DNA from 3 places in the Kitasatospora sp. NPDC004240 genome. Region 2 is predicted to be linked to each of the others. Evidence: riboswitches for the same ligand, from Rfam matches in the RefSeq annotation. Region 2 holds a riboswitch; each other region holds the start of a gene.
What was found. Region 2 has a riboswitch for S-adenosylmethionine ahead of thrC (threonine synthase). Riboswitches for the same ligand answer to the same signal wherever they lie in the genome.
Positions count from the first base shown of each region.

Region 1 (4,202 bases), on a different contig from region 2:
CGCGTTGCCCGAGCAGAGCGCCCTCGACATCGCCTACCGCTACCTGCCGGCGCAGGCGGGCGTCGGCGGTGACTGGTTCGACGTGATCCCGCTGCCGGGCACCCGGGTGGCCCTCGTCGTCGGCGACGTGGTCGGCCACGGCCTGCACGCGGCCGCGACCATGGGCCGGCTGCGCACCGCGGTCCAGAACTTCTCCTCGCTCGACCTGCCGCCGGACGAGCTCCTCGGGCACCTGGACGAACTGGTCACCCACATCGACCAGGAGACGGCCGCGGTCGACGGGACGCCCGCGATCACCGGCGCCACCTGCCTCTACGCCATCTACGACCCCACCGCCGCCACCTGCGTCATGGCCCGGGCGGGGCATCCGCCGCCGGCCGTCGTCCAACCGGACGGCGCGGCCGGGTTCCTCGACCTCCCGGCCGGTCCGCCGCTCGGCCTGGGCGGCATGCCCTTCGAGGCCGCGGAGGTGCGGCTGCCGCCGGGCAGCAGCCTGGTCCTCTACACCGACGGCCTCGTCGAGGACCGCACCCGCGACATCGGCATCGGCCTGGACGTGCTCTCCGCCTCCCTGGCCCACCCCGGCCGGTCGCCCCAGGAGGTCTGCGAGGCCGTGCTAGGCACCCTGCTGCCCGCCCGCCAGACCGATGACATCGCCCTCCTCGTCGCCCGTACCCGCGTGCTGGCGCCCGACCGGACCGCGGAGTGGGAGGTGGCCCCGACGCCCGCGGCCGTGGCGCAGGCCCGTGCTCAGGCCACCCGGCAGCTCGCCGAGTGGGGCCTGGAGGAGGCGGGCTTCGTCACCGAGCTGGTGCTCAGCGAGCTGGTGACCAACGCGATCCGCTACGCGAGCGGTCCGATCACGGTGCGGATGCTGTACGACCGCACGCTGATCTGCGAGGTCTCGGACACCAGCAGCACCGCCCCGCACCTGCGCTACGCGGTCGCCGACGACGAGGGCGGCCGCGGGCTGTTCCTGGTCGCCCGGCTCGCCGAACGCTGGGGCGTCCGCTACACCCCCACAGGCAAGATCATCTGGGCCGAGCAGTTCCTGCAGCCGGAGGTCCCGATGGCCTGGCCCCTCGACGAATGGCCGGACATCGAGTAGCCGGACATCGAGCCGCCGGCGACCGGGGGCGGGAGATCGGGTGGCGGGAGACAGGAGGGTCGTCGGGGCCGGTGCCAGACTGGCCCTGAGGGCTGGAGGTCGTGATGGGGTTCTACGCCGATCAGGTCGTGCCGCGGATCGTCAACGTCGCCTGCGGGACGAAGGAGGCCGCGCACCTGCGACGGAGGGTCTGCGAGGGCCTGGAGGGCGATGTCCTGGAGATCGGGTTCGGCTCGGGGCTGAACGTCCCGTTCTATCCCGCGGCCGTGACCCGGGTGACCGCGGTGGACCCCTCCGAGGTGGGCTGGCGACTGGCGGCCGAACGGGTGGCGGCGACCCCGGTGCGGGTGGAGCGCGGGGGCCTGGACGGTCAGGTGCTGCCGTTCCCGGACCACAGTTTCGACGCGGCGCTGTCGACCTGGACGCTGTGCACCGTCCCGGACGCCGGGGCGGCGCTGCGTGAGGTGCGGCGCGTCCTGCGGCCCGGCGGGACGCTGCACTTCGTCGAGCACGGCCTGGCCCCGGAGGGCGACGAGGCCGTACGGCGCTGGCAGCGACGGCTCGACCCGCTGGAGCAGCGGCTCCTCGGCGGCTGCCACCTGACCCGGCCGGTCGCCGAGATGCTGACCGGGGCGGGCTTCGTCATCACCGATCTCGACGTGTTCTACGAGAAGGGCGCCCCGAAGGCGCTGGGGGCCGACTCCCTGGGAGTCGCCGTCTCACCCGCCTGAACGGTCCCGGGTGACGGGCGTGGCGGCGGCCGGACGGGCGCGGCGTCCGGTGTGAGAACCGGGGAGGTTTGGCGGGCCGCCGGGGGAATCTTGTATGGTTCCTCGCGAATCATCCAGAGGGGTGGAGGGACCGGCCCTACGAAGCCCCGGCAACTCCCCGATCGACCCGGCGTCCGAAGTACGCGCCGTGCCGGCCGGGGGCAGTGCCAACTCCGGCCTGTCGCCACTGTGGCGCGGGAAAGATGAGGAGACACGGTGCTCTCTGTGCTGTCCTTCGCCCGGGCGCTTCCCGCCCCGGCCCTTCCGCGTACTCGTCTCGTGCCCGGCGCAGGCAATCGGCCGACTTCCCCGGCCCGTCCTCGCTGACCATCCCCCCGCTCCCGATGCGGAGCCTCCGTGGGCGAAGCCGTCGCGCTGCTCACGGGATTTGAGACGGAGTACCCATCCATGGACAACACGAGCGGCGTCGGCGTGCTCGACAAGATCACCTCGATCCTCGGCACCCTGGAGGCCGGTCCCACCACCCTGGCCGGCCTCGTGGCCGCCACCGGTCTGCCCCGGCCCACCGCGCACCGGCTCGCCGTCGCGCTCGAACAGCACCGGCTGGTCACCAGGGACGTCGAGGGCCGGTTCGTCCTCGGCCCCCGGCTCGGGGAGCTCTCGGCGGCCGCGGGCGAGGACCGGCTGCTGGCGGCGGCCGGTTCGGTCCTCACCCATCTGCGCGACCTCACCGGGGAGAGCGCCCAGCTCTACCGCCGGCAGGGCGAGATCCGGATCTGCGTGGCCGCGGCCGAGCGGCTCTCCGGCCTGCGCGACACCGTTCCCGTGGGGGTCACCCTGCCCATGAAGGTCGGCGCCGCCGCGCAGGTCCTGCTCGCCTGGGAGGAGCCCGAGCGCCTCCACCGCGGCCTGCAGGGCGCCCGCTTCACCGCCACCGCCCTGAGCGGCGTACGGCGCCGGGGCTGGGCGCAGTCCATCGGTGAGCGCGAGCTCGGGGTCGCGTCCGTCTCGGCCCCCGTCCGCGGCCCGGCCAACCGGGTGGTGGCCGCGGTCACGGTCTCCGGCCCGATCGAACGGCTCACCCGCCACCCCGGCGCCCGCCTCTCCCAGGCCGTGGTGGCGGCGGCCGACCGCCTGACCGAGGCCCTGCGCCAGACCTGACCGGCCCGCGGGCCGGGTGCCCCGTGGGCCGGGCCTCGGGGCACCCGGCCGGGTGCGGTACGCCGAGGCGGGGGTGCACGGTTCCGTCCCGCCCGCGGCGTTTCGCCCGGCCGGCGGGTGGGCGGGACGTCTAGTCTCGGGCCGTGGGACAGCCCGAGCAGCGCGCCGAAGGCGCGGGACCGTTCACCACCCGGCTCACCTGGCGCCCGCCCGGCGGGGGGACCGCCGTGTGGGAGTCCCGGCTCGCCCGGCGGCGCGGACTCATCGCGGTCCACCCGCCCGGTGCGCGCACCGGCCACCACGCCAGCGCCGACGAGGTCGCCCTGCGCCGGCTGCGCCGGCTCAACGCCGTCGCCGCCACCGCGTTCATCATCGGCGGCGCCCTCTTCGCGGCCGGCGCCGGCGTCGCCCAGTTCGGTTCCGGCGACGCCACCACCTGCGCCTCCATCTACTTCGCCGGCGGCCTCTTCTTCAACACCGGCGGGTACGTCTCGCTGCTCCAGGTGATCAACGCGCCCCGCCACGTGCCCGGCGGTGAGGGCCGGCTGGTCACCCACCGCTGGCGCTGGTGGAGCTACGAACCGAAGCGGGTGGACTGGCTGAGCGCGTCCGTCCTGTTCGCCGGCACCCTGGTCTTCGCCGTCAACCTGCTCGACTCGTTCCTGCAGGGGCTGAGCGTCCAGCAGGTCAACCGGCTGATCTGGGCCCCCGACGTCATCGGCTGCGTGCTCTTCCTGATCTCCGGCCACCTCGCCTTCGTCGAGATCTGCCACGGCCGGCCCTGCTTTTGCCGCCGAAGCCTCGGCTGGTGGATCGTGGCCGTGAACCAGCTCGGCTCGGTCCTCTTCATGATCTCGGCCCTCGCGGCCTTCACCCGGCCCAGCACCGGCAGCCTCGTCAACGCCGACATCGCCAACTGGGGCACCCTCACCGGCGCCCTCTGCTTCTCGCTCGGCGGGGTGCTCCAGCACTTCGAGCGTCCTTGACATCATCCCCGGGCGTGTTCCCGAAGGGGCGGACGGGGCCTCAGGGTGGCGGGGCGAGCGGGGTCAGGGCGCCGGGGCGGGTGGCGTCGGCCGCGGCGGAACCGTGGAGGAGGGTCGGCAGGTCGCGGGGCGGGGCCGGTTCGGTGGTGGGGGTGGCCGCGGTGACGCGGTCGAGACGGAAGCCCCGGCCGGCCCGGCGGGTGCGGCACCAGGCGA
Region 1 covers NZ_JBSGFD010000209.1:3,903-8,104, reverse strand. Annotated here, with positions in the region: gene ACWEQL_RS35375 (SpoIIE family protein phosphatase) at 1-1,108, shown strand, start outside; gene ACWEQL_RS35370 (class I SAM-dependent methyltransferase) at 1,213-1,839, shown strand; SAM riboswitch class I at 1,946-2,088, shown strand; gene ACWEQL_RS35365 (IclR family transcriptional regulator) at 2,287-3,000, shown strand; gene ACWEQL_RS35360 (hypothetical protein) at 3,144-3,986, shown strand; gene ACWEQL_RS35355 (helix-turn-helix transcriptional regulator) at 4,027-4,202, opposite strand, start outside.
Region 1: linked by a shared signal. The riboswitch ahead of ACWEQL_RS35365 (IclR family transcriptional regulator) and the one ahead of thrC (threonine synthase) in region 2 are both predicted to bind S-adenosylmethionine.

Region 2 (4,202 bases):
GTACGCCGATACGTACGGGCCCGTCGCGAAGCGAGAGGTCCACCAGCCGGTGGGCCGAGCCGAACTCCTGGAGCCGGAAGGTTTCAGACCGCCGCGCGGACCATGTCCGCCTGCGGGCCCTTCTGTCCCTGAGAGATCTCGAACTCGACCCGCTGGCCCTCCTCAAGGGTGCGGTAGCCGTCCATCTGGATCGCGCTGTAGTGGACGAAGACGTCCGCACCACCGTCGACCGCGATGAAGCCGTAGCCCTTCTCCGCGTTGAACCACTTGACGGTGCCCTGAGCCATTCCGAACTCCCCTAGTGCTGTGCTGGCCCTTCACGCGCCCGCAGGTCTGCGGGCCCGGGTCTGGTTGAGGCCGGCCCGGGGAACCCCCCCTGAGCGCAGCCCTGCACACCGCGATCCCCGGCCGGGCCCCGGACGGACTCCGGTGAACGGGTGATTGCGTCGACCGCGGCTGAATGTATCCGGATAGACGCCCTCTGCAACAGGCCCAGCCGATACGAATTCGCTCGGTCCATCAAGGGACAGGTCGGGCCAGAACCGGGTGAACTCGGCATTCCGTCCCGGACATGGCGGGCGAATTACCCAAATCCCCTCATGAATTCTGACATCCGCCTGACATGATTCACGGCTTCGGGGCGGACGCGGGTCTCGCCCGCCGGACGGGGCGGGGGCGCCCCGTTCCCCTCCGGGCGAAACTCTACTCCGACCGGGGCGACTAAAAATTCACGCCGCAATACGACGAGCCGCCTTCACGTCCGGAGAGTGCAATTCCGGACGTGAAGACGGCTCAACAGGTCAAACAGGTCGAACGGAACCGAACCGGCCGAATGCACCGGGCCGGCGGACCGCATCGATCAGGCCAATCGGAGCGACCGGCCGGTCAGGCCGGTCGAGCCGGCCGGACAACGAGGTCGACCGGGCCGAGAGGGCCGACCCGGCCGAGAGGCCCGACCGTCACCGGGGCCTCAGCAGCCGCCGGCCACCGCCGGGATGATCGAGACGCCGGCGCCGTCCTTGATCTCCGTGGCCAGGCCCTCGGCGAAGCGCACGTCGTCGTCGTTGACGTACACGTTCACGAAGCGGCGCAGCTTGCCGGTGTCGTCCAGGAGGCGGGCGGCGATGCCCGCGTGGTTCTTCTCCAGGTCGGCGATGACCTCACCGAGGGTGGCGCCCTCGGCGGTCACCTCGGCGGCGCCGCCGGTGTAGGTGCGCAGGATGGTGGGGATGCGGACGTTGGCGCTCATGGCGGTGGCTCTCCTAGCTGGGGGGCGGAGCGGGGCGGGGAAGGTCAGACGGAGGCGAGGCCGGCGGCCCGGAAGGACTCCAGCGACGGCCGGATGACGGTGGTCATGCCGGCGTCGGAGACGGCGTCCAGGGTCTTCAGGCCGTCGCCGGTGTTGATCGCGACGGTCTCCTTGGCCGGGTCCAGCTGACCGGTCTCGACGAGCTTCTTCAGCACGCCGACGGTGACCCCGCCCGCGGTCTCGGCGAAGACGCCCTCGGTGCGGGCCAGCAGCTTGATCGCGGCCACCACCTCGGCGTCGGTGACGTCCTCGACCGCGCCGCCGGTGCGGCGGGCGATGTCCAGCACGTACGGGCCATCGGCCGGGTTGCCGATCGCCAGCGACTTGGCGATGGTGTCCGGCTTGACCGGCCGGATCACGTCGTGGCCGGCCTTGAACGCGGCCGAGACCGGGGAGCAGCCGGCGGCCTGGGCGCCGAAGATCCTGTACGGGCGGTCCTCGACCAGGCCGAGCTTGATGAGCTCCTGCAGACCCTTGTCGATCTTGGTGAGCTGGGAGCCCGAGGCGATCGGGATGACGATCTGCTCCGGCAGCCGCCAGCCGAGCTGCTCGCAGATCTCGTACGCCAGCGTCTTGGAGCCCTCGCCGTAGTACGGGCGGAGGTTGACGTTGACGAAGCCCCAGCCCTCGCCGGCCGGGTCGCCGATCAGCTCGGAGCAGAAGCGGTTCACGTCGTCGTAGTTGCCGTCGATGCCGACCAGCTGACCGCCGTAGACGCCGGCCATGACGACCTTGCCCTGCTCCAGGTCGTGCGGGATGAAGACGCAGGACTTGAAGCCGGCCCGGGCGGCGGCCGCGCCCACCGCGCCGGCCAGGTTGCCGGTGGAGGAGCAGGAGAGCGTGGTGAAGCCGAAGGCCCGCGCCGCCTCGATCGCGCAGGCGACCACGCGGTCCTTGAACGAGTGGGTCGGGTTGCCGGAGTCGTCCTTGATGTGCAGCTGGGCGGTGAAGCCGAGCTCGCGGCCCAGGTTGTCCGCCTTCACCAGCGGGGTCCACCCGGGGTTCAGGTTGGGCTTCGAGGCGACGTCGGCCGGGACGGGCAGCAGCGGGGCGTAGCGCCAGATGGAGGCCGGACCGGACTCGATCCGCTTGCGCAGCTCCTCGGCGGCCTCGCTCCCGAAGTCGTACGCGATCTCCAGCGGACCGAAGCACTCCAGACAGGCGAAGCTGGGGCCGAGCGGGAACCGGGTGCCGCACTCGCGACAGGACAGCGCGGCGGCGGGGCCGAGGTCAACGGTGCTGACGGGTGCGGCAGTGTCGATAGCCATGATGGCGGAGGCCTCTCTCCTCATCTTCCCCGTGACGCGGGCGCGCCACGGGCCGGAATTGGCACCTGTCCCGCCGGGGCCTGTACGACAGCCGCGCGAGAAGGTTGCCGGGACGTCAACGGGCCGTTCCCTCAGTCCCTCTGGATGAGCTCTGTGAAGTTGTGGTCCTGCTCAGCGGTGACCCCGGCGTGCGAAGGTCCGACCGCTGTACGAAGACTGTATCCGAAGGCGTCAATGCCGAAAGGGACCGTCCGCCACGCGAGATGGACCGTTTCACCCGAGCAGAGTCAGCGATCCTCAGGAGTGTGCCCGTGCCCGCCGAACCGACACCCGAGCTCCTCCCGGAGGTGGCGTCCTGGCTGCGCCGCCGCTCCTGGAGCGCGGCCGACCGTCCGGTGCGCACCCTGCTGGACGCCAAGCGGGCGGCCGGCCGCGCCGGCACCGTCAGCGTGGTCCTGCCCGCCCTGGACGAGGAGGCCACGGTCGGCGACATCGTCCGCACCATCCGGCGCGAGCTGATGGAGCGCCTGCCGCTGGTCGACGAGCTGGTGGTGGTCGACTCGGGTTCGGCGGACGGCACCGCCGCCGCGGCCGCCGGCGCCGGGGCCCGGGTGGTGCGCCGCGACGACATCCTGCCGCGGCTGCCCGCCGCCCCCGGCAAGGGCGAGGTGCTCTGGCGCTCGCTGCTGGTCACCCGTGGCGAGATCGTCTGCTTCGTCGACGCCGACCTGCGCGAGTTCGACCCCGCCTTCGTCTCGGGCATCGTCGGCCCGCTGCTCACCGATCCCGGGATCCAGCTGGTCAAGGCCATGTACGACCGGCCGCTGGAGGTGACATCGAGCGGCTCCGCCGCGGGGGAGGGCACGGTCATCCCGTCGGGCGGCGGCCGGGTGACCGAACTGGTCGCCCGCCCCCTGCTCAACCTCCACTGGCCGGAACTCGCCGGTTTCGTCCAGCCGCTCGGGGGCGAGTACGCGGCCCGCCGCTCGCTGCTGGAGCGGCTGCCGTTCCCCACCGGCTACGGCGTCGAGCTCGGCCTGCTCGTGGACGCGCTGGAGACCGCCGGTCTGGACGCCCTCGCCCAGGTCGACGTCGGGGTCCGCCACCACCGCCACCAGGACGGCCAGGCGCTCGGACGGATGGCGGCCACCATCTACCGCACGGCCCTGGAGCGGCTCGACCGCACCCACCGGCTGAAGGCCTCCGCCGACCTGGTGCACCCGCTGCTCACCCAGTTCACCCGCGATCCGCTGACCCGTACCTTCACCGCCCACAGCCACCCGGTGACCGCCCTGGAGCGGCCCCCGATGCACACCGTCCCCGAGTACACCGGCCGCCACCCGGTGCTCTGAGCGTTTGCCGACCCCGCCCCCCGGCAAGGTTCCAACCATGGGCGATCTCACGACCGAACGTTCGAGTCCGACCGGCACCGCCCCCGTGCTGGTGGCCTCCAACCGGGGACCGGTGTCGTTCGGCGCCGCGGCGGACGGCACGCTGACCCTGCGGCGCGGCGGCGGCGGCCTGGTCTCCGGCCTGTCCGCGATCGACGATCCCGACGCCGTCTGGGTCTGCGCCGCCCTCGGCGAGGCCGACCGCCGGGCCGCCCGCGAGGCCCCGGACGGGCG
Region 2 covers NZ_JBSGFD010000049.1:1,276-5,477, reverse strand. Annotated here, with positions in the region: gene ACWEQL_RS15730 (cold-shock protein) at 84-287, opposite strand; gene ACWEQL_RS15725 (MoaD/ThiS family protein) at 971-1,249, opposite strand; gene thrC (threonine synthase) at 1,294-2,577, opposite strand; SAM riboswitch class I at 2,595-2,728, opposite strand; gene ACWEQL_RS15715 (glucosyl-3-phosphoglycerate synthase) at 2,889-3,929, shown strand; gene ACWEQL_RS15710 (alpha,alpha-trehalose-phosphate synthase (UDP-forming)) at 3,967-4,202, shown strand, end outside.

Region 3 (4,202 bases), on a different contig from region 2:
GCGGCCGCTTCCTCCTCTTCTACCTGGCCGCCGGCTGCCTGGCCGCGTACGGCTACGCGCTCGCCGAGGCGCACTCACCGGACGCGACCCGGGTGCTGATCGGCGCCTCGGGGGCGATCTCGGCGGTGCTCGGCGCCTATCTGCGGCTCTACCCCCGCTCCCGGGTCACCACCCTGGTGCCGCTGCTGCTCTTCCTGCCGCTGCGGTTCCCGGCCTGGCTGGTGCTCGGGCTCTGGTTCTCGCTGCAGTGGTGGTCGGTGCGCTCGGCGGAGCCCGGCGTCGCCTACCTGGTGCACGTCATCGGCTTCACCGTCGGCTTCCTCCTCGCCAGTGCCCAGGGCCTAAGCTGGCGGCACCTCACAAAGGAGCCCGAACAGTGATCACCGCCATCGTCCTCATCAAGACCAGCGTGGACCGCATCCCGGAGATCGCCGAGGCGATCGCCTCGATCGAGGGGGTCAGCGAGGTCTACTCGGTGACCGGCGGCTACGACCTGGTGGCGATGGTCAGGGTGCGGCGGCACGACGACCTGGCCGAGGTGATCCCGGGCCGGCTGAACAAGGTCCCGGGCGTGGCGCACACCGAGACCCAGATCGCCTTCCGGACGTACTCCCAGCACGACCTGGAGGCCGCCTTCGCCCTCGGCCTGGACGAGTAGCGGCCTCCTTCTCCGGCATCCCCCGCCGGCCCCGCGGTCAGCCCGCCCGGCGGGTGTCCGCGACGCAACGGCCGCCCTCGTTGCGGTAGTTCCAGGCGGCACCGTCCGTGACCAGCGCGCGGACGGCGGTCAGGAAGCGGTCGACGTGCTCGTCCGGGGTGCCGGCGCCGAAGCTGACCCGGATCGCGTTCAGGCTGCGCTCGCCCGGCAGCGAGGGCTCCGGCGCGCCGCACTCGGAGGGCGCGGCCTCCTCGTCGCCGAGCAGGGTGCGCAGCAGCGGGTGCGCGCAGAACAGCCCGTCCCGCACGCCGATCCCGTACTCGGCGGAGAGCGCCGCCGAGAAGTGCGAGCTGTTCCAGCCCTGGACGACGAAGGAGAGCACGCCCACCCGGGCGGAGCCCTCGCCGAACAGGTTGAGCACCTTGACCTCGGGCACCTCGGCGAGGCCCGCCGTCAGCCGGTCGACCAGCTGACGCTCGCGCGCCTCCAGCGCGTCGAAGCCGGCCTCGCCCAGCGCCCGGCAGGCGGAGGCGATGGCGTAGGCGCCGATCACATTGGGCGAGCCGGCCTCGTGGCGGGCGGGGCCGGCGTGCCACTGCACCGCCACCGAGCCGTCGTGCTCCCGGGCGACCGTGCGGGTGGCGCCGCCGCCGGCCAGGTAGGGCTCGGCCGCGTCCAGCCAGTCGGAGCGGCCGGCCAGCACCCCGGCGCCGAAGGGGGCGTACAGCTTGTGGCCGGAGAAGGCGATCCAGTCGACGTCCAGCTCGCGCACCGAGACCCGGTGGTGCGGGGCCAGCTGGGCCGCGTCCAGCACCACCCGGGCGCCGTGGCGGTGCGCGGTGGCGGTGAGCTCGGCGACCGGCCACAGCTCGCCGGTGACGTTGGAGGCGCCGGTGACGCAGAGCAGCGTGGGACCCTCAGGCGCCGCGGCCAGCGCGGTCTCCAGCGCGGCGACCGCCTCGGCGTGCGAGCGCGGCGCGCGCAGGTAGGTGACGTCCAGTCCGGCGTGGGCCCAGGGCAGCAGTGAGGCGTGGTGCTCGGTCTCGAAGGCGAGCACCCGGGTGCCCGCCGGGACGGCGCCGGCCAGCAGGTTGAGCGAGTCGGTGGTGGCGCGGGTGAAGACCACCTGGTCGCCCTCGCGCAGGTCGAGGAAGTCGGCGACGGTCCGGCGGCTCTGCTCGAACAGGTCGGTGGACAGCTGGGAGAGGTAGCCGGCGCCGCGGTGCACGCTGCCGTAGTAGGGCGCGTAGGCGGCGACGTCGTCCCACACCCGCTGCAGGGCCGGGGAGCTGGCCGCGTAGTCGAGCGGCGCGTAGGTGACCTTCTCGCCGCTGGCCAGCGGGACCTGGACGTCGTGGCCGAGGACGGCGAGCGGGGCGCGGGAGGCGGTGGCGAGGGACATGGGGATGCACTCCTTCTACGGGCCTAGGACCCCGGGAGTGTGTGTCAACCGGCGTCCGCGCTTGTCACACGGACGGATTGCCGGTGACCCGGTCCTCACCCAGGGCACCCCGCCACGGACGGAGGGTTGCCGGACAGCAAGCTGGGGCTTGACGCTGCCACTCATGACCTGGCGAAGACTCTAGGACGCGTCCACCGGGTGGTCAAACAGATGTCCGCCATGTGGACGCACCGGGGCCCGCGGGGAGCGTTCCCCGCGGGCCCCGGCCCGGGACGGCCCGAGGACGGCCCGAGTCGCGTCAGCCCCGGGAGGTGGCGTCCGACCAGCGGCGCAGCAGTTCCTGGGCGGCGCCCGAGTCGATCGCCCGCGCGGCCCGCTCCATCCCCGCCGCCAGCTGCTCGGTGAGCGGCGCGTCGGTGAGGTCGAGGGCGACCAGCGCGGCGGCGGCGTTCAGCAGGACGGCGTCCCGCACCGGTCCGCGCTCCCCGGCCAGCAGCCGGCGGGCGACCTCCGCGTTGTACGCGGCGTCGGCCCCGCGCAGCGCCTCGATCCCGACGGTCTCGATGCCGACCTCGCGCGGGTCGAAGCCGGTCTCGGTGACCGAGCCGTCGCGCACCACCCACACCCGGGAGGTGGTGGTGATGGTCAGCTCGTCCAGGCCGTCGTCGCCGCGGAAGACCAGGGCGGTGGAGCCCCGCCGGGCGAGCACGCCGGCGATCAGCCCGGCGAGCCGGGTGTCGAAGCAGCCGATGGCGTGCGCGGTGACCTTGGCCGGGTTGGTCAGCGGGCCGAGGATGTTGAAGGCGGTGGGCACGCCGAGGTCGCGCCGGGCCGGGGCGGCGTGGCGCATCGACGGGTGGAACTTGGCGGCGAAGCAGAAGGTCAGCCCGACCTCCTCGGCGACCTCGGCCACCCGGCGGGCGCTCAGGTCGAGGGCGATGCCGAGCTTCTCCAGCACGTCGGAGGAGCCGCTGGCCGAGGAGGAGGCCCGGTTGCCGTGCTTGACCACCTTGGCGCCGGCCGCGGCCGCGACGATCGCCGACATGGTGGAGATGTTGACGGTCTTGGCGCGGTCGCCGCCGGTGCCGACGATGTCCACGGCGGGGCCGGGGATCTGCAGCGGCTCGGCGTGCGCGTACATCGCGTCGACCAGGCCGGAGATCTCGTCGACCGTCTCGCCCTTGGCCCGCAGCGCGACCATGAAGCCGGCCACCTGCACCGGGGAGGCCTCGCCGCTCATGATCTGGTCCATCGCCCAGGCGGTGTCCGCCCGGTCCAGGTCCTCGCCGCCCAGCAGGGCCGCCAGGATGTCCGGCCAGGTGCGGACCACCTGCACGGGGTCGCTACCGCCGTTCGCAGGGTTCACGTTCACCATGGCTGACTCCAGCTCTTGAAGGGAGCTCCGGGAGGTCCCCGCGAGCGGAGCCAGCCTATCGAGCGGGGGGTGGCGTCCTGTCCCCCTTTCTCTAAGAGTGAGATACCCAGGTGAAGGGCGGGGCCGGACGCCCGCCCCGCGGGCCGTACGGCTCAGTGGGTCGCCGGTGTCCGCTTCTCCACGCGGGCGCGGAGCAGGGTGGCGGCCGCCTCGGCCAGCGCCACCGGGTCCACCGGGCGGCTGATCGCCGCGTCGGCCCGGCTCCAGGCCGCCAGCCAGGAGTCCTGCGGCCGGCCGATCAGCACCAGCACCGGGGGGCAGCCGTAGATCTCGTCCTTGAGCTGGCGCCCGAGGCCGAGCCCGCCGGCCGGCACCGCCTCGCCGTCCAGCACGCAGAGGTCCACTCCCCCCTTCTCCAGCGCCCGCAGCACCGCGGGGGTGGTGGCGCACTCCAGGTAGTCGAGCTCGGGAAGGTCCGCGGCCGGCCGGCGGCCGAGGGCCGTCAGCACCTGCTCGCGCGTGTTGCGGTCGTCGCTGTAGACGAGGACGGTGAGCGTCTCGTCGGTCGTGTGCGCCATGGGCCCCTGCTTCCTCTGAAGTGTGATCCGGACCACGTCCACCTCATCCGGATGCTACTCCCGATCACCGCCCGCGGAGCCCCTTCCGGCGTGATCCTTCCCGAGCCGCCGCGGCCGGGCCCCGACGGGGCTCACCCTCCCGGAGGACGGCGCGTCACCCCGGCGCCCGCAGACCACCCGTACGGCCGA
Region 3 covers NZ_JBSGFD010000005.1:24,991-29,192, reverse strand. Annotated here, with positions in the region: gene ACWEQL_RS02440 (rhomboid family intramembrane serine protease) at 1-380, shown strand, start outside; gene ACWEQL_RS02435 (Lrp/AsnC family transcriptional regulator) at 377-658, shown strand; gene ACWEQL_RS02430 (aminotransferase class V-fold PLP-dependent enzyme) at 696-2,060, opposite strand; SAM riboswitch class IV at 2,113-2,229, opposite strand; gene trpD (anthranilate phosphoribosyltransferase) at 2,359-3,435, opposite strand; gene ACWEQL_RS02420 (hypothetical protein) at 3,588-4,013, opposite strand.
Region 3: linked by a shared signal. The riboswitch ahead of ACWEQL_RS02430 (aminotransferase class V-fold PLP-dependent enzyme) and the one ahead of thrC (threonine synthase) in region 2 are both predicted to bind S-adenosylmethionine.